3 regions of the Chryseobacterium sp. NFX27 genome follow, and region 1 is predicted to be linked to each of the others. Evidence: riboswitches for the same ligand, from Rfam matches in the RefSeq annotation. Region 1 holds a riboswitch; each other region holds the start of a gene.
What was found. A riboswitch is a leader RNA that binds a small molecule or an ion and turns the genes downstream of it on or off. The one in region 1 is predicted to bind cobalamin.
Positions count from the first base shown of each region.

Region 1 (6,162 bases):
TCTTTCATCTCAAATGAACCCTGAACGGCAATATATGGGTTTCTTAAGATTTCTCTTGCCACGAATATGAGGTCTGCATCTCCTTTTTCCAGAATTTCTTCAGCCTGTTCCACCCTTGTAATCAATCCTACCGCTCCGGTTTTTACTCCGGCCTCTTTTCTGATCTGGGATGAAAAAGGAACCTGATAGCCGTCAAATACAGATATTTTTGCACCATGGATATTTCCACCGCTTGAGACATCTACAAGGTCTACAGAATGCTGTTTTAAAATTTCTGCAAGCTTTACACTGTCATTGATATCCCATCCGTTTTCGGCATATTCAGTACCGGAAATTCTTACAAAAAGTGCTGTATCTTCATCCAGCTCTTCGTTGACAGCATCAACAATTTCCAAAAGAAAACGGACTCTGTTTTCAAAGCTTCCACCATATTCATCTGTTCTGATGTTGGAAAGCGGTGATAAAAACTGATGAATCAGATATCCGTGAGCGCCGTGAATTTCAATCACGTCAAAACCGGCCTTTACAGCTCTTTTTGCTGCTTCTTTAAAATTCTGTACCTGTTCTTTGATCTCATCAGCAGTCAGAACATGCGGAACCCTTTCAGTAGGATGATAAGGAATAGGACTTGGTGCAACGGTTTCCCAGCCTTCTTCAACAGGGATCTGCAGGTTATTCCATGTGGAACCTTTTCTTCCGGCGTGGGCAAGCTGGATCCCAATTTTACTTTCTGAACGGGAATGGACAAAATCGACAATTTTTCTAAGTTCTTCTGCCTGCTCATCATTCCAGATTCCCATACAGTGGTTGGTAATTCTTCCGCGTGGCTCTACTCCCGTAGCTTCAACCATGATAAGGCCTGTACCGCCCTGAGATCTGCTTCCGTAATGGACAAAGTGGAAATCATTAGCCAATCCATTCTCGCATGAATACATACACATGGGAGACATTACCCATCTGTTTTTCAATTCTATATTTCTAAATTTTATTGGTGTATATAACATTTTACTTTTTTGATTTTCAATTTAATGATGAATAAAAAAAACATTGTCGAAGTGATGAAAAAGAAGTAAATTTGGCCCCCTTTTTAGTCTTACTAATATATGAAAAAAGACATACAGATCAGTTACGAGCATTTTAAAAACAGCAGTGAACTGAACGATATAGAAAAAACCTTATTTGAAAGAGCAATACAAGCCCGTGAAAATGCTTATGCGCCCTATTCGAATTTCCTTGTAGGATGTGCCGTCTTACTGGAAAACGGTGAAATTTACTCCGGTAACAACCAGGAGAATGCAGCCTATCCATCGGGACTCTGTGCAGAAAGAACGACTCTTTTCTGGGTAGCAGCCAATTTTCCGGATGTTAAGGTGAAGAAAATCTTTGTCGTGGGAGGTCCTAAGGAATTTCATGAGAAAAATCCTCCGATTCCACCTTGTGGAGCCTGCCGGCAAAGCTTAATAGAATATGAAACGAAACAGAACGAAAACATTATCCTTTATTTTTCAAGCATGAATGATGAAGTGGTAAAGGTGCATTCTATTAAAGATCTGTTGCCGTTCTATTTTGATTCATCGTTTTTGTAAAGGTGTAATTTTGTGAATAGTGAATTTTGCTTCGCAAGTGAATGGTGAATTAAAGTTTTAAGAACCAAGAATCAAGATTTCAAATACCAGACTTTTGTCAATGGTCAATTTTATTTACAAGTGAATTGTTAATATTGACCATTCACAATTGACTTTTTGTCTTTTTGTGCAATAAATTTAAAAAGTTATCTTTGCAAAAATTTTGGTTTCCAGCATTTTGGAAATAATAGGGAATTGGGTGTAACTCCCAAACTGTCCCCGCAACTGTAAATCGCAATAAGATTTCTGTAAAAAACCACTGTTCATACGGGAAGGTACAGAAAGCGAAAGTCAGGAGACCTGCCAGAATTATAACTAAAAACGTTATTACTTTCGGAGGAAAAGTAAAATAGTATGGATATAAAAAGATCTTTATTACTGCTTTGTTCGTCTTATGGCAGCTTTCTCTTCGGACAGGAGAAAGCGGTTGACACCATTTATATTTTCGACAGCCAGATGAGCAAGGTGAAACTTTTTCATCCGGTACGCACGCTCACTCCAAAAGATCTCGAAAAAAATTCAGCCAATCTTTCTGAAATTTTACGCTTTCAGTCTTCTATTTATGTGAAAGAAAATGGACGTGGGGCTGTTTCTTCGCCTTCATTCAGGGGAACAACAGCTCAGCAGACTGCTTTTGTATGGAACGGGATCAACATAAATTCCAGCTTTTTAGGCCAGGGAGATGTGAATAATATTCCACTTTTCGGATATGATCAGATTGATATAAAAGCTGGCGGAGGAAGTGTTGTTTATGGCAGTGGAGCTGTTGGAGGAAGTATTCATTTAAATAATATCCTGGATTTCAACAGGGGTTTCAAGGCTTCTGTTTATTCGGAGGCGGGCTCTTTTGATACGTATAATAATTTTCTGCAGGCTTCTTTCAGCAATGATAAATTAAGTGTTAAGGTTTCGGGAAGCTATTTCACAAGCCAAAATGATTATAAGGTCCCTGAATTTATCGTAGGAAGTACTGGATTTCACAATATTAACGGAAAATACTATAACACTTCGGTCAACATCGGAGCTTCTTATAAAATTGCTGATCACCAGACCATTTCATGGCAGAATCAAATGTTTGATGCATCACAGCATTATCCTGTTTTTGAACAAAATGGCACTAAAACAAAATATAATGCACAGACTTTAAGAAGCTTAATTGCATGGGATATCAATAAAAGTACTCTTTCGAACAGCTTAAAAGCAGCTTATACGGAAGATAATTTCCAGTATTTTTCAGGTCTTAACCAACCTAAAGCAAGTGGCGCAGAGGGAAAGAACTACATTTTCAAAAATGATTTCAACTATTTCATCACTCCAAAGATCAACATTAATGCGATTGGGGAATTCCAGGTGAATAAGGGTGAAGGTTATCAATCCGGAATTGGCAGCATCAGCAGAAATGTAGGTTCTTTATCCGGCTTAATCAGGTATTTTGCCACTAAGGAGCTTCGTTTTGAAGCCGGGATCAAGAAGGATTTTGTGGAGGATATTTCTTCTCCCCTTCTGTATTCGTTTTCGGGAAAATGGGATGCTTTACAATGGTATCGTATGGGAGTCAATTTTTCAAGAAATTTCAGATATCCTTCTTTTAATGATCTTTACTGGCAGCCGGGAGGAAATCTGGACCTGCTTCCTGAAACATCCACGAATATTGATATGAACCACGAGTTCAGCCTGGGAGATTTTAAAATAACATTAAGTCCTTATTACATGGACATCAAAAATCTCATCAACTGGCTTCCTACTCCCTATGGATACTGGGCTCCTGTGAATACATACAGGGTTGAATCTTACGGATTGGAATCACAGGTTCAGTGGAATAAGAAATTCGGAAATCATGCTCTGAAGCTGGATGCAGGGTACACTTATTCAAAATCTGTCAACAAGAATACTCAAATGCAGATGATGTATGTTCCGATACATAAAGCTGTCGGAAATATAGAGTATGGCTATTCATTCCTTAAGCTATACGCACAGGGGCTTTTCAATGGTCTTACCTATACGACTACGAACGAGCAAAGGTCTACAGCTATTGATCCTTATTTTATTTTAAATACCGGAATTTCTGCCGCACTTTTCAAGCGATACACTTTAGGATTTAAAGTGAACAATGTCACCAATACGGTTTATCAGACGGTGTCTCTGTATCCGATGCCTAAGAGAAATTACAGTATGTATGCAACTATTAATTTTTAAACTTAAAAATATTATGAAACTGAACAAAATTCTACCTCTTCTTTTTGCTTTTACACTTCTTTTGGGCATCGTGTCCTGTAGCAGTGATAATGATGATGAGCAGGAAACATTCTATGGCAACGGTTTTTTAATCGCTAATGAAGGTACTTTCGGAAAACCTGAAGGTGACGTAACGTTTGTAAGTGCAGACCTGAACCTTAAACAGGATAATGTTTTTTCCCTTAATAACGGAGGAGCAAAATTAGGTGACGTTTTACAGATGGTTGCTTTCAATGGTGAAAATGCTTATCTGCTATTGAATAACTCTAATAAGATCCAGATTGCAAACCGCTATAATTTTAAAGCGAATGGCGAAATTACCGCTGAACTTAATGCTCCGCGATATATGGCTTTTGCCAACAACAATATTTATGTAACGAATGATAAATATTTAGGTGCCAAGTATGTAAGCATCTACAAAGCTTCAGACCGTTCTTTCATCAAAAAAATTACTTTCACCGATGCTGCTGAAAGAATTGTAGAAGCGGGAAACAATATCTTTGTACAGAATGCTTCATTTGGTTTTGGAAATAAGATTACTTACATCAATACTTCTACCAACGATGTTCAGTCTACGATCACGTTGCCGGCAGGAAACATCAATAAGATTATTTCCAGCAACCAAAATGTATATGCTATTGCTGCAGGAACTGCTGATTCTTATATTTACCAGATCTCAAGCACGGGAAGCATTACAAAGACCACTACTTTAACAGGTATTGCCAATGCTACGAACCTTGAAATTGCCAATGGTAAGTTTTATTTCACTTCCGGAAAGGATGTGTACAAGATGGATATGAGTGCTGCAACAGCACCTACATCACCGCTGTTTACTGTAGCCAACAGTGTTGATGCGTATTCTGCTTTATATGGATTCAGTGTAATCAATGACAAAATTTTCACTTCTGATTCCAATGGGTTTACCCAAGCCAGCAAAATTGTAGTTTACAATACTTCAGGCGCTATTATCAGGTCATTTACTACAGGTATAGGCTCAAATTCAGTTTATGCAAACTAAGACATTAATACTTCGGTATTATCTATAAATTTTATTTTTTTTCATCATTTGTGTTTTTTTTCAGGCCGCTTCTCCGAAGCGGCCTGATTTTGTTTTCAATGATTAAAAAGGCTACGGCGGGACAAAGTCCCGCCGAAGCTTTTTATATATTCTAAGTTTAATTATACTTCAATCCCAATTTCTCAGCTTCAGCAATAACAAACTTTTCAGCTTCTTCCTTGTCATTGGGGATCTCGCCTTCAAGGATGGCTTCTTTTACTTTTTCTTTAAGGATTCCGATCTCTTTTCCCGGTTTCAGATCAAACATCTGCATGATTTCTTCTCCTGTGATTGGTGGCTGGAAATTACGCACCTGATCTTTTTCTTCCACTTCTTTGATCTTCACCGCTACATATTCGAAGTTTTTCTTGAATCTGTCCTGCTTTTTAGAATTTTTGGTTGTAATATCCGCTTTACACAGGGTAAACAGATCTTCCAGATCTTCCCCGGCATCAAATAAAAGTCTCCTTAATGCAGAGTCTGAAGCATCATCGGTAATAAGGGCAATAGGACGTGACGAAAGCTTCACCATTTTCTGAACATATTTCATATCACTTCCCAACGGCTGTTTCAATCTATGGAAAAGGGTCTTTACCATTTTTGAGCCTAAAAACTCATGCCCATGGAAAGTCCATCCTGTTCCTTCTACGAATTTTTTGGTTGGCGCTTTACCGACATCATGCAACAATGCGGACCAGCGTAACCAAAGGTTATCCGTATGCTCTGAAATATTGTCTACAACCTCCAGCGTGTGGTAGAAATTATCTTTATGAGTCTGCCCTTCCACTTCTTCCACTCCTTTCAGCTCGATCAGCTCAGGAATGATCAGTTTCAAAAGTCCTGTCTCTTCCATTAATCCCAATCCTACAGATGGTTTTTTGGACATCATGATCTTGTTGAACTCAACCATGATCCTTTCCATAGAAACGATCTTGATCCTTTCTGCCTCTTGTTTTATAGCATTCAGTGATTTTTCTTCAATAATAAAATTTAATGTTGAAGCAAAACGAACGGCTCTCATCATCCTCAACGGATCATCAGAATAGGTTTGAGCAGGTTCCAAAGGGGTTCTTAGAATTCCTTTTTCCAGATCTTCAACGCCATTGAAAGGGTCTATCAGTTCTCCGAAATTAGCTTTATTTAAAGAAATTGCCATAGCGTTGATGGTGAAATCTCTTCTTTTTTGGTCGTCTTCCAGTGTTCCGCCCTCTACTTCCGGCTTCCGGCTGTTCTCAGTATAGCTTT
Region 1 is NZ_JAGEKK010000015.1:68,905-75,066, reverse strand. It holds gene namA (NADPH dehydrogenase NamA) at 1-1,004, opposite strand, end outside; gene J4Q03_RS15970 (cytidine deaminase) at 1,104-1,586, shown strand; cobalamin riboswitch at 1,773-1,947, shown strand; gene J4Q03_RS15965 (TonB-dependent receptor plug domain-containing protein) at 1,980-3,821, shown strand; gene J4Q03_RS15960 (YncE family protein) at 3,835-4,878, shown strand; gene J4Q03_RS15955 (CCA tRNA nucleotidyltransferase) at 5,036-6,162, opposite strand, start outside.

Region 2 (6,162 bases), on a different contig from region 1:
GCTGCTTTCTTTCTTTGATGAACTGGTAAATAATGGAAATACCCTCATCGTTATTGAACATAACCTGGATATCATAGCTCAGGCAGACTGGATCATCGATATCGGCCCCGGAGCCGGAAAATGGGGTGGTACTATTGTATTCGAGGGAACCGTGAAAGATTTATTATCGGCACAGCACTCTGAAACTTCTGTTTATTTAAGAAAACATCTGGAAGCATAGACGCTATAGCATGATTCATTTTTAAATCGTATAGATTTAAGGTATTTTTAAATGTCTGTTGGAAAAGAAATATTAATTTAGCATTTCATATAATGAGGCCAGTCAGGCATTATCACTTAATATAATATAGAAGCAAGTCCAATGCAGAATCCAGACATTAGTATTCTTAAAACAGAAATTTTATCCGATAACTGGTATACTTTAAAGAAAGTGACCTATACCATTGCAAAAAAAGACGGAACAACAGAAACCCAAAGCAGAGAAGCTTACGACAGAGGAAACGGAGCGGTTATCCTGCTTTATAATAAGATTTCAGGTACTGTGATCTTAACCAGGCAGTTCAGGCTTCCTACTTTCATCAATGGAAATACCACAGGGATGCTTATTGAAGCATGCGCAGGCCTTTTGGACAATGATAACCCCGAAGACTGTATAAAAAGAGAAACAGAAGAGGAAACAGGCTATAAAATCTCAAAAGTAGAAAAAGTATTCGAGGCCTATATGTCTCCCGGTTCCGTGACGGAAATCCTGCATTTTTTTATCGCTGAATATTCTCCGGAAATGAAGATCGCAAACGGCGGCGGACTTGAAGAGGAAGGTGAAAATATTGAAGTTTTAGAACTTTCTTTTAATGATGCTCTTGCTATGATAGACCGTGGAGAAATAATGGATGCCAAAACCATCATGTTACTGCAGTATTTGCGCATTAAAAGTATCGTATAGAAATCAGACGACAGGATCACCTCTAACCTTGTTCCGGCTTGGAAACGAGGATGGCACACTCAAAAACAACGATATGAAATATATCTGTGATCATCGATCATTAAACTATCTCAAATAGGATGACAATTAAGATCATCAGGATACTCGCTGCCGCAGCTATTCTGATTTTCAGTATTCTGATGCTGAAAACGATCTCTCAATATACCGGTTTTGATAAAAATGCTGGCTTTCTCTTGTTTAAACAGAAGGTGGTCAGCAATCCGTATTGGATGACATTTTTTTATATTCACATTTTTTCAGTCACGCTTTGTTTGTTGGCTGGACTCACTCAGTTTTCAAACCGTTTTTTAAGTGAAAACAAAGCACTTCACAGATGGATAGGGAAAATTTATGTTTACAATATTCTGACCATCAATGTTCCGGCGTGTTTTGTCTTGGGATTATTTTCAAATGGCGGAGTCATCGGAATTACAGGATTTATGCTTCAGGATGTTCTGTGGGCTTATTTTACGACTGCTGCCGTTCTCTTTATTAAAAAGGGAAATATTGCAGAGCACAAAAAATGGATGATCCTAAGTTATGCAGTTACTACCACCGCTATCACTTTCAGGATCATAAAAAATCTGTTCTATCAGGAAAGCCGGCATGACTATGAGCTGTTTTACGGACTGAATGTCTGGGTTTCCCTGATTTTCAATCTTGCGGCAGCCTATTTTATTATCAGAAGTCAAACATTACCGCTCAAACCTTACGTTCATGATCAAAATAATAAATGAAATAAACAGCAACAATGCATAGGACACAACGAAGATCAAGCCATTCAAGACTGTTCTGTGTTGAGATTTTGCTGTCCACCGGTTAAAAAACCGCATCATCAGATAAGATAATCCAGCCAGGATCAGTAAAGTAAAAATAAAAAAAACAAAGCCCGAATCCATAGATATTAATTTATACCAAAACTATTATTTTAAAATTTAAAAACATCATAAGATCTCTAAATTAAACTCAGGATCAGAATATTTCCGAATAAAGCCTACAATAAAATATGAAAAAATTAGTATTTACACTTTCATTGGCTCTTTCTGCAATGGTTTTTAGGACAGAAAATGGTTCGCTTTTATTTCAGACAGCTGAACCGATGTAGAAGGAATTCCAAATTTTATCAGCCTGTCAATAATATTTTCGAGGTGGGAACTGTCTTTTAAAACACACTCAGCAATGAGGCAGTATTCACCTGTGATCCTTTTACAGCTGATGATCTCCGGAAACATTTTCAGGTGATCGATAAATATTTTAAACTCATCATTTTTAAACTTCAGATGAATAATAACTTTCAGGCTGTATCCGAGAAGGCCATAATCAATATCTACTGTAAAACTTTTGATAACACCGGTGTCGGTAAGGTTCTGCACCCTCTCTTTTGTGGCAGACTGAGAAAGGGAAATTTTGCGGCCTATTTCGGCATAACTCAACCTGGAATTTTCAGTCAGCAACTTCAAAATTTTATGATCAAATTCGTCTAAAACTATTTTCATTGTATTTCTTATTTAAATCCGTAGAAACAATCAAAATTATAAAATTTTACCCTTAAATTCATTTTAAATTTATACACAATACACAGAAATTTGTCATAAAAAAATGACAACAATCGAATTTTCAGACCATGGAAGTACACCATTTGAAAAACTTATCGGCCACAACCCAGAAATATTACACCACTGGAACAGACTTGAAGAGACTTTCTTTAAAAATACAAGTTTAGACCCTGACCTGCTGGAACAGGTTCGAAGAACACTTGCATTTGGCAATGGCTGTGAATACTGTATGGTAAAAGGCGGAAGACCCGATTTCAACCAGTCAGATCTTAAAATTTCTGTGGCGGTAAGCTTCGCAGAGCTGTTCTATAAAGATCACCGTTCCATACTCAAAAATCATTTCAGCATGTTGAGAGAATTCTTTTCCGAAAAAGAAATTTCGGAGCTCTGCACGTTTATCAGTTTTATCAGCGCTTCCCAGAAATTGGGAAAAATATTTAATCTGACAGAAGAATATCAAAAAAATGCAGTGGTGGAAATGGAACAATTGAATTTATATAAAGATTGAAAAATTGAATGATTTAAAATCAGCATTCGTTTTCGGGTGCTGATTTTGTTTTTAAATACTTACCCCATGAATATTTTTAACCTCGGCCATCACAAAAGTACTATGTGCACTTCCGATGGAGTCTAATGAACCCAGCTTATTGAATACAAAATCCTGGTAATGTTTCATGTCTCTTACCTGAACTTTAAGGAGAAAATCGAAATCTCCTGAAATATTATAGCATTCGGCAATTTCATCAATCTGTAGAATATCTTCCACAAACTGATTTCCTACGGAACGGTCATGAATTTTAAGTTTAATCTGGCAAAAAACAGTAAATCCCCGGTTCAGTTTTTCTGCTTCAAGAACCGCTGCATAATGCTTGATATATCCCTCCTGCTCCAGTCTTTTCATCCGTTCAAAAACAGGTGAAGGAGAAAGATTTACTTCTTTTGCAATCTCTTTTACAGTCAGTTTAGCATTCTTTTGCAGGATCCTGAGCAATTGAAGATCCCTATCGTCAAGTCTTTCCACAGAATAATATTCTTTTTGAGGTTATGTTTTTCAAATTTACAGAATTTTCAACTTCAAAACCGGTATTAAACCAAATTATATTCTGAATTTATAATGCCAAGCCAATCAATTCACTTTAATCAATACCTTTGATACAGATTTTGTTCTTTAACATCCTTCATCAAACAGAAGAGGTTTTACATAACGTAGATTAATAGGGAATCGTGTGAGAATCACGAGCTGTCGCGCAACTGTAAGTAACACATCAAAAGTTTTTATCAGGGAATATCCACTGCAACAGCGGGAAGGATGATAAAACCGTTACAAGCCAGGAGACCTGCCTGTTCTGAATTGACAATGCTTTCGCGGACTGAAGCTTTTAAGTCATACAGATGATACTTTGAACGTATTGGGTTTAAAATTTAAATTGATTTGATTTTAAACGCAAAGATTTTTTTATGATGACTTCTTATTTTAAGGAGCAAAGAACTGCAACTTTGTCACTGATGAAGCTTATGGGTAAAACTTCCGCTTCAGCAATTCAATGTATTGATTAAGTCTTTGTCCTCTTAGAATATAAAGTATGTTGAAGTAAAACTTTGCGTCAAAAAATAAATATTTAAGCCAACTCTCTTATTTGAAGAAAAATTACGTCCTAATTGTATCTCTTCTATTTCTAAAAATCACTTTCTTCGGCGGCATTGTGAAGCATCTCTAAGAACTTTACATTATTATTTAATTAAAAGTTAAAAAGAAAAATGCAAACACACCTACTTGGCTATCCGCGTATTGGTAGCAACAGAGAACTCAAAAAAGCCTGCGAACAGTATTGGTCAGGCAAAGCAACACTAAATGAACTCCTGGCAACCGGGAAAAACATCAGCCTTCAAAACTGGAAAATTCAGCAGGAAGCAGGAATCGATCTTATTCCCTGCAACGATTTTTCTTATTATGATCAGGTTCTGGATATGACTCTGACTGTCGGGGCCATTCCGGAGCGCTACAAAGAGATTGCTTCAAGAGCCTCCGGTTCCGAACTTGATCTGTATTTTGCAATGGCAAGAGGCTATCAGAAAGACGGTCTCGACATTACCGCCATGGAAATGACAAAATGGTTTGACACCAATTACCATTACATTGTTCCTGAATTTCAGAAGAACCAACAGTTCGGATTATTCTCCAAAAAGATCATCAGTGAATTCATCAGTGCAAAAGAAGCCGGAATAAATGCCAAGCCTGTGATCTTAGGTCCTCTTACCTATCTTCTTCTTGGAAAAGAAAAAGAAGAAGGTTTTGACAAGCTCGATCTGATAGAAAACCTGCTTCCGGTATACATTGAGATTTTAAAAGAGCTGGAAAACCACGGAGCCACCTGGATTCAGTTTGACGAACCGTTTTTAGGCCTGGATCTCACCGGAAAAGCAAAAGAAATCTACCAGTCTGCTTATGCTGAAATCAGAAAACAGTTCCCGGATCTTATCTTTATTCTTGCTACTTATTTTGAAGGTTTAAAAGACAATCTTTCATTGGCGGCTTCACTTCCTGCGGATGTTCTGCATATTGATCTTGTACGCTGTCCTGAACAGCTGGATGAGGTTTTAAATACCATTCCACAAACTTTAAGCTTATCCTTAGGTATTGTAGACGGAAGAAACATCTGGAAAAATGATTTTGAAAGATCTTTAAGCTTCATCGAAAAAGCAGTACATGCAATTGGTTCAGAAAGAGTTTTTATAGCCCCTTCCTGTTCACTCCTCCACTCACCTTTTGACTTGGATCTTGAGACCAATGAAAAGACATTATCTCCTGAAATTAAGCAGTGGATGGCTTTTGCCAAACAAAAAGTTGATGAAGTTGTTGCCTTGAAAAAGCTGGCATCCGGAAAAGCAGATTATCAGGCTTTACAGCAGTATGCCGAAAATAAAAAAGCAATTGACACCCGCAAAATCTCAGCGTTGATCCATAACCAGGAAGTAAAAGACCGCGTAGATGTAACAACTGTAGATGATGCCAGGAGAAACAGTCCATTCAGCATAAGGAAAGAGGAACAGCAAAAAGTTTTGCAGCTTCCTCTCTTTCCAACAACAACTATCGGCTCTTTTCCTCAAACTAAGGAAGTAAGAGCATGGAGATCAAAATTTAAAAAAGGTGAACTGACTGCCGGGCAATATGATGATCTTCTTAAGAAAGAGACAGAAAGAACGATCCGCTGGCAGGAAGAAATCGGCATTGATGTTTTAGTTCACGGAGAATTTGAGCGTAATGATATGGTGGAATATTTCGGGGAACAGCTTTCAGGGTTTGCTTTTACCCAAAACGGATGGGTGCAGAGCTACGGAAGCCGCTGTGTAAAGCCTCCGGTGATCTATGGTGATGTGCACCGACCGCAGCCGATGACTGTTTACTGGTCCCAATATGCTCAGTCTTTAACTCAAAAATGGGTAAAAGGAATGCTTACAGGTCCTGTGACGATTCTTCAATGGTCTTTCGTGCGTGACGACCAGCCCCGTTCTTTGACTTGTAAACAGATTGCACTGGCCATTCGTGATGAGGTAAATGATTTGGAAAAAGCAGGAATCAGAATTATTCAGATTGATGAGCCGGCGATTCGAGAAGGCCTTCCG
Region 2 is NZ_JAGEKK010000002.1:287,564-293,725, reverse strand. It holds gene J4Q03_RS03930 (ATP-binding cassette domain-containing protein) at 1-220, shown strand, start outside; gene nudK (GDP-mannose pyrophosphatase NudK) at 362-943, shown strand; gene J4Q03_RS03920 (DUF2306 domain-containing protein) at 1,063-1,719, shown strand; gene J4Q03_RS03915 (Lrp/AsnC family transcriptional regulator) at 2,038-2,478, opposite strand; gene J4Q03_RS03910 (carboxymuconolactone decarboxylase family protein) at 2,582-3,046, shown strand; gene J4Q03_RS03905 (Lrp/AsnC family transcriptional regulator) at 3,098-3,559, opposite strand; cobalamin riboswitch at 3,714-3,897, shown strand; gene metE (5-methyltetrahydropteroyltriglutamate--homocysteine S-methyltransferase) at 4,297-6,162, shown strand, end outside.
Region 2: it holds a riboswitch for cobalamin, as region 1 does, so the genes downstream of both, metE (5-methyltetrahydropteroyltriglutamate--homocysteine S-methyltransferase) here and J4Q03_RS15965 (TonB-dependent receptor plug domain-containing protein) in region 1, are expected to answer to the same signal.

Region 3 (6,162 bases), on a different contig from region 1:
CGTTTTCCTAAAGAATCTCTGAAGATTTCTACCATTCTTATTTCTATATCATGCATTACCTCCTCCTCCTCTGAAGCATCCAATGAGCTTCTCAGTGCATTCAGGTAATCGCTGAGCTTTATATATGCGTGTTCTTCTATAGTGAAAGAAAAACCTGCGAGTCCTATTGAGAGTGTCTTGTTCATAGCTTTGTTTTTTAAATTTTTTGAGTAATTTGGTTTACTGACGCTGTCAGCTCTGCCCAGGTATTTTGAAGTTCATCCAAGAAAAGCTTTCCTTTTTCTGTAATCTGGTAATATTTTCTTGGTGGTCCTCCTGTAGATTCTTCCCATCTGTAGGAAAGGAACTCGCCGTTTTTCAGTCTTGTAAGGAGAGGATAGAGGGTTCCTTCCACTACATCCAGTTTTCCTTTTTTAAGTTCATCGATAAGGTCGGAAACATACATTTCACGATGGTTGATGAGACTTAAAATACAGAATTCCAGAATTCCTTTGCGCATTTGCGCTTTGGTATTTTCAGTATTCATCTTTAATAAGTTTTGTTAATTAGTTATAGTTTCAGAATAATGTTCCTAGCTAGATGAACCTATTCCGATTTTACATTACAAAGATATGTAATTAAAATGGTAATATGCAATACAAAGTAGTGAAATTTTTTAAATAAATAGTTTAAAGTATTGATTTTCAGATTAATAAATTTTAAGTTGAAATTTATATAATTGAGAATAAATTTAAAATCAACCGAAAAAATAACAAATTGTGACTGATGATTCGTATTTTTGTTTTCAATTGTACGGATTTCAATTAATGTACACCAAATGATAAATACATCTCTTTTTTACCGGTCTTTATATACGCTGCTGTTGCTCGGGCCTGTGTGCTTCGGGCAATATCGTTTTGCCATTGAAGATGCATCCAAGAAGTATAATGCAGAGGTTACCGTTGAAGAATGTCAGACTGATGCCTGTAGGAATAAAGCTGCTATCATACTGTTCAGTAAAAGTGGAGAGAAGCTGCAGACTCTTGCTTCCGGAGATTTTATCATGTATTTTAAAGAAGGAATAAAGCCGTCCAACACTGGTATAGTAACACTAACTCACGAAATGGTCCACGATGATCCTCTGGTTTTTGGAGATTTTAATTTTGACGGGACAGAAGATGTAGGCATAAGAAACGGTAGTGGCGGAAACTATGGCAGCGCTTCCTTTGATGTGTATGTTTTTAATTCCACGAAGAAACAATTCGTCCTGAGTAAAGAACTTACTGAAATTGCCAGTTCCTACCAGGGAATGTTTGATGTAGATCCCAAGCGGAAACGATTGACCACTTATGCCAGATCTGGGGCTTCCTTACATTACACCTACGAATATCAGGTGATTCCCAATAAAGGATTAGATCTGGTTTACGAAAAAATTGGAGATTTCAGTGAAGAACCTCCAAAAGTAACCATAAGAGAAAAGATTAATAACAAGTGGGTGGTTAAAAAATCAACCGAATATTAATAGTATAATAAATAGAAATGAGAATACAGAAGGAGATCGATTTTATCCTGGCAGTTGATGCCCTGAAAAACGTACAGAGAAGAAATTATAATGCCGATGATTCAAGAAGGGAAAACACAGCCGAACATTCATGGCAGATCATTATTTTGGCGCAGATTCTTTATCCATATGCTAAAAACCGTGCAGATATTGATCTTTTAAGAGTTATAAGAATGCTTTCTATTCATGATTTAGTGGAGATAGAAGCAGGAGATACTTTTCTTTTTGATGAAAAAGCGATGGTAGGGAAATTTGAAAGGGAAAAAATTTCAGCGCAGAAAATCTTCGGAATCCTGGATGAACCTTTACAGACCGAGTTTTTTGAATTATGGCTTGAATTTGAGGAAGAAAAAACACCGGACGCTATTTTTGCCTGTTCCATTGACCGTATCATGCCGTTTATCTTAAATTCTCACACTTCAGGAAAAAGCTGGACGGAAGCAGGTGTTACTGAAAAGCAGATCAGAAATATGCTGGAAAATGCTATTAGAAGGGCATCAGATGAGATGGGAGAGGCTTTTGAGGCATTACTGATCCGAAGTTTGGATACTGAAAAAGTTGTCCGGTAGATTTATCTCAAAGCAAAACTGAGATTTTTAAATTGCCGTTCTTTTTTAAGATAAATAAAGGCCTTTAACTTATCAATGCAATACAATTTTTATAAATACAATTGTATTTATACCTTATAAATAGTTTCGGGCGGCCAAAGGCCGCCCGAAACTATTTATTTACATTATTCTGATCGGTTTTTTAAACTCATCAATAGCCACAAAAGTAAAATCACCTACAATGGCTCTTTCTCTTTCATAAGAGTACATCTGCTCTGTATAGATTTCTACATTCACTTTCATACTTGTTTTTCCGACATAGGATACCTTTCCGATCAGTTCTACAATAGTTCCTGCGGGAATAGGCTTTTTAAAATCAATTTTATCGCTGCTCACGGTTACCACTCTTTTTCTTGCAAAACGGGTTGCCGTGATAAAAGCTACTTCATCCATCAGCTGCATGGCAGTACCTCCGAAAAGAGTATCGTAATGATTGGTAGTGTTGGGGAAAACCGCTTTAAAAATGCTGGTTTCGGATGCTGCAATTCTTTCTTCTGTAGTCATATTTCATTATTAATTAATGCGAAATGAAATAGATCAAAATAACAGAACAGTGACAGGAATTATAGGAATTCCTGAAGCAGTCCATCAGATCAATAACTTCAAATCGCGAAAGTTTCTTGTTTAAAGAAATAGGCAGGTCTCCTGACTTGTAACATCTTTTATCTCCTTCCCGTGCCCTGCACAGTGGATCCTTGATAAAGATTTCAGTTACTTACAGTTGCGCGACAGTCCGTGATTTTCACACGGTTCCCTTTTAATCTGCGTTAAGCAGAACCAGTTTCTGTGATGAATTAGCGTTAACTTTTTCAGTGCAAAAATAAGAATATTAAAGTGAAAAATGACAATTATTCCGGACTATTGTAGATAATCTGGCTCATCACGCGTCCTTCCTTGATGGTCCAAAGCGTGACATATCTGTTCTCACCCGAGCCGTTGATCATATAAAGATAAATATGATCTTTGTCAAGAGCCGTTACTCCAACATTATTGAAATCCATGGTAGGCTGGAACATATTTTTAATAGCTTCCCTTACAAATACTGAGCCTCTTCCCGGCTGCTGAACTCTGATGGATTTAATCTCCGTCATCCCTTCCGGAAGCCCGTTTTTGATCCCCCAGGGCTTTACTTTATCAATCGTAAGGATCTTTCCATCAGCATCTTTTTCCTGCTTTCTATAACCGGCATTGGATGGATAAACATCAATAACTACCTTGGTTCTCTGTGAAGTAGGTATTTTCGGATTACTGTTGTCTGTGAAGATCAGTGATTTTCCGTTCTTGGATTTAGAAGGAGTAAACTGAGGAAGCTGGTCTATAAAGGCAATACGCTCCTTGTTGACCATTCCTTCCTTCTCAAGATTCTCATATCTCACAAAAGGTTTTTCATCATCCTGCTTTTCAGGATATTTTATCCATACCCATTCCGTTTCTCCCGGAGCAGGTTTTACATAAACAAATACATCACCTTTACGCATCCGGATCTTATCTACAATTTTTCTGTAGTCATCCTTGTGGACACGTACGTTGGCATAGCCTTCTTCAGCTTTTACAACACCAAAAGGAACTTTATTCTGTCCTTTGACAAATGCTACGGAAAAAAGACTGAAAGCGGAGAGGTACAATGCTTTGTTGATGGAAATCATTTGATGAAATTTTTTGATCCCTCAAATATATAAATTAAATGTTTTTTTGTTTAATAAAATATAATGGTATTTAATTAAAATGATAAAATTCTTAATTTTTAGGAAGATAATTAAATTGTTGCAGTTCTTTAAGATCTTTTACCTTTCTCAGATAAGTGTCCGAGAGAAGATAAGTATCATCAGCCATATTTAGAATGCTCATATAATTATGATCGGAGATGATGATTCCTTTGTTTGGTGTCTGGCTTTTAATAATTATTTCCATTTCGTCCACGGCTTTTGGGAAAACTCCGCTGAAAGGCTCATCCAGTATCACGAACTCTGAATCAGAATAGGTGATGATCAATGTTTCAACAATTTTTTTCTCACCGCCTGAAAGGTTTCTTGAGGTTTTATTTAAAAAAGGCTGTATCATTTTTAGGTCGTAAAGCTTTTCTGTGTTTTCCCTGGTACAGAATAAAGGAATAAGCTTTCTGATTTTGCATTCTTTCGGAAGAAAAGAGGATCGCTGTGGCAGATAGGCGATTTTATTTTTCCTGTCGGACTGGTTTTTAAGAATGGTGTCATTAAGTTTGACAAACTGTGTATCGCCTTTAATTGTTCCAAAGATGATTTCTAATAGGGTCGATTTTCCACTGCCTGACGGGCCGAGAATACCTGTGGTTTTTCCGGTTTCACAGCTCAAATAAATGTCCTGCAGGATTTTTCTTCCACCAAAAGATTTGGTGACACTGTCAATGTGCAGCCTGCTCATAGGAATTTGGCAGCAATTTTAATAATTAAACTTAATGATAAAGTGATTCCCCACAAAAACCATTTTGAAAATCCAAAGTTGGCATAAAAAAAGTATTCATCTTTAAGCCTTATATCATAAATATAGAAGTGGAGGAGAGGAAAGATCAGAAAAAAGCACAGACCAAAATTTTCAATATTGAATTGACTTAAAAATAAGGCCAAAAAAGAAAATAAGACGGCAGGAATTATTAATTTTCTATAAAAAATCCAAAGTACCGTAAGGCTTTTAATCATAATTCAAAAATAATAAAAATTCATCTGCATATTTTATGTTTAAATATATCACAGCTGTTTATTGTTAAAAAAAATAACGCTGAAAAAATCAGCGCTATTTTTATAAGTTTTAAGCTGTAAATTTACAAATCATCAGATCCTTTCCAGCTCATCTGCATTAATTGTCGTTTTAAAAGTCCCGTAGTTCACGATCACTTTATTCTTGGAAATTTTCTCAATGGTTCCAACACTGGTACTTCCCGGAATACGGACACGCTGACCTTCTTTCATCCAGACGGCACGGTCGGTTTTACGTTTTTCTTCCAGCTTTTCATTGGTTTCAGCAATCTTCTCGATTACATCTTCCTTTTTAAGCTGTTGTGTGATCTTTCTTTTAACAACCTGAAGACGTTTCGATTCATCTTTATCAGCGCCTATTTTTCTGAATTTTTCCTGTTCCAGCAGTTTCACAAAGTCCTTTACAACGTCTTTTCTCGATTTGCCCTTTACGTAGCTGTCGATAAACGTTTCAATCTTATTTCCAAACTGAAGCTTTCGGTGTTCTTCTTCATATAGTTTTTGGAAGCTGAAAAGCTTTTGCTGCAGCTGCTCGTTCAGCTTCTGAAGGTTGTCGCGTTTGTCTTCCACAGATTCCTTCCTTTCGGCAAGATCGGTTTTCAGTTTTTCAACCTCAAATTTTTCCTGCTGAAGTTTTACGATCGTCTTATCAAGATTGACAATATCATGTTCCACCTTCTTTTTGGCGGCATGAATGATAAATCTCGGAATTCTGTTCTTCTCAGCTACTTCAAAAGTAAATGAGCTGCCTGCCTGTCCTACTTCCAGCTTATACATCGGTTCCAGTGTCTCCTCATCAAAAAGCATCGCTGCATTTTCAGCATTCGGAAGCTGTTCTATCACCAGTTTGATATTCGTATAGTGCGTGGTAATGATGGCGAAACTCTTTTTGTCATAGAAATACTCCATGAAGCTTTCCGCAAGGGCACCCCCAAGTTCAGGATCCGATCCGGTTCCGAATTCATCAATTAGCAAAAGTGTGTTGGCATCAGCTTCACGGATGATCCCGGACATTTTTTTAAGTCTTGACGAGTAGGTTGACAAATGATTTTCTATCGACTGATTGTCACCAATATCCGTCATAATCTTTTCGAAGAAGAACATTTCAGACCTTGGATGTACCGGAACCAGAATTCCGCTCTGGATCATCAGCTGAAGCAACCCAACGGTTTTTAGGGTGATGGATTTTCCTCCTGCATTAGGTCCCGAAATACAGATAATCCTGTTGTGGTCCGTCAATGACAGGCTTTGAGAATGAATCGTTTTGTTTTCAGCTTTATTC
Region 3 is NZ_JAGEKK010000004.1:194,275-200,436, reverse strand. It holds gene J4Q03_RS06535 (PspC domain-containing protein) at 1-185, opposite strand, end outside; gene J4Q03_RS06530 (PadR family transcriptional regulator) at 197-526, opposite strand; gene J4Q03_RS06525 (XAC2610-related protein) at 818-1,501, shown strand; gene J4Q03_RS06520 (HD domain-containing protein) at 1,519-2,109, shown strand; gene J4Q03_RS06515 (acyl-CoA thioesterase) at 2,269-2,652, opposite strand; cobalamin riboswitch at 2,767-2,945, opposite strand; gene J4Q03_RS06510 (hypothetical protein) at 2,997-3,794, opposite strand; gene J4Q03_RS06505 (ATP-binding cassette domain-containing protein) at 3,886-4,548, opposite strand; gene J4Q03_RS06500 (endonuclease MutS2) at 4,956-6,162, opposite strand, start outside.
Region 3: it holds a riboswitch for cobalamin, as region 1 does, so the genes downstream of both, J4Q03_RS06515 (acyl-CoA thioesterase) here and J4Q03_RS15965 (TonB-dependent receptor plug domain-containing protein) in region 1, are expected to answer to the same signal.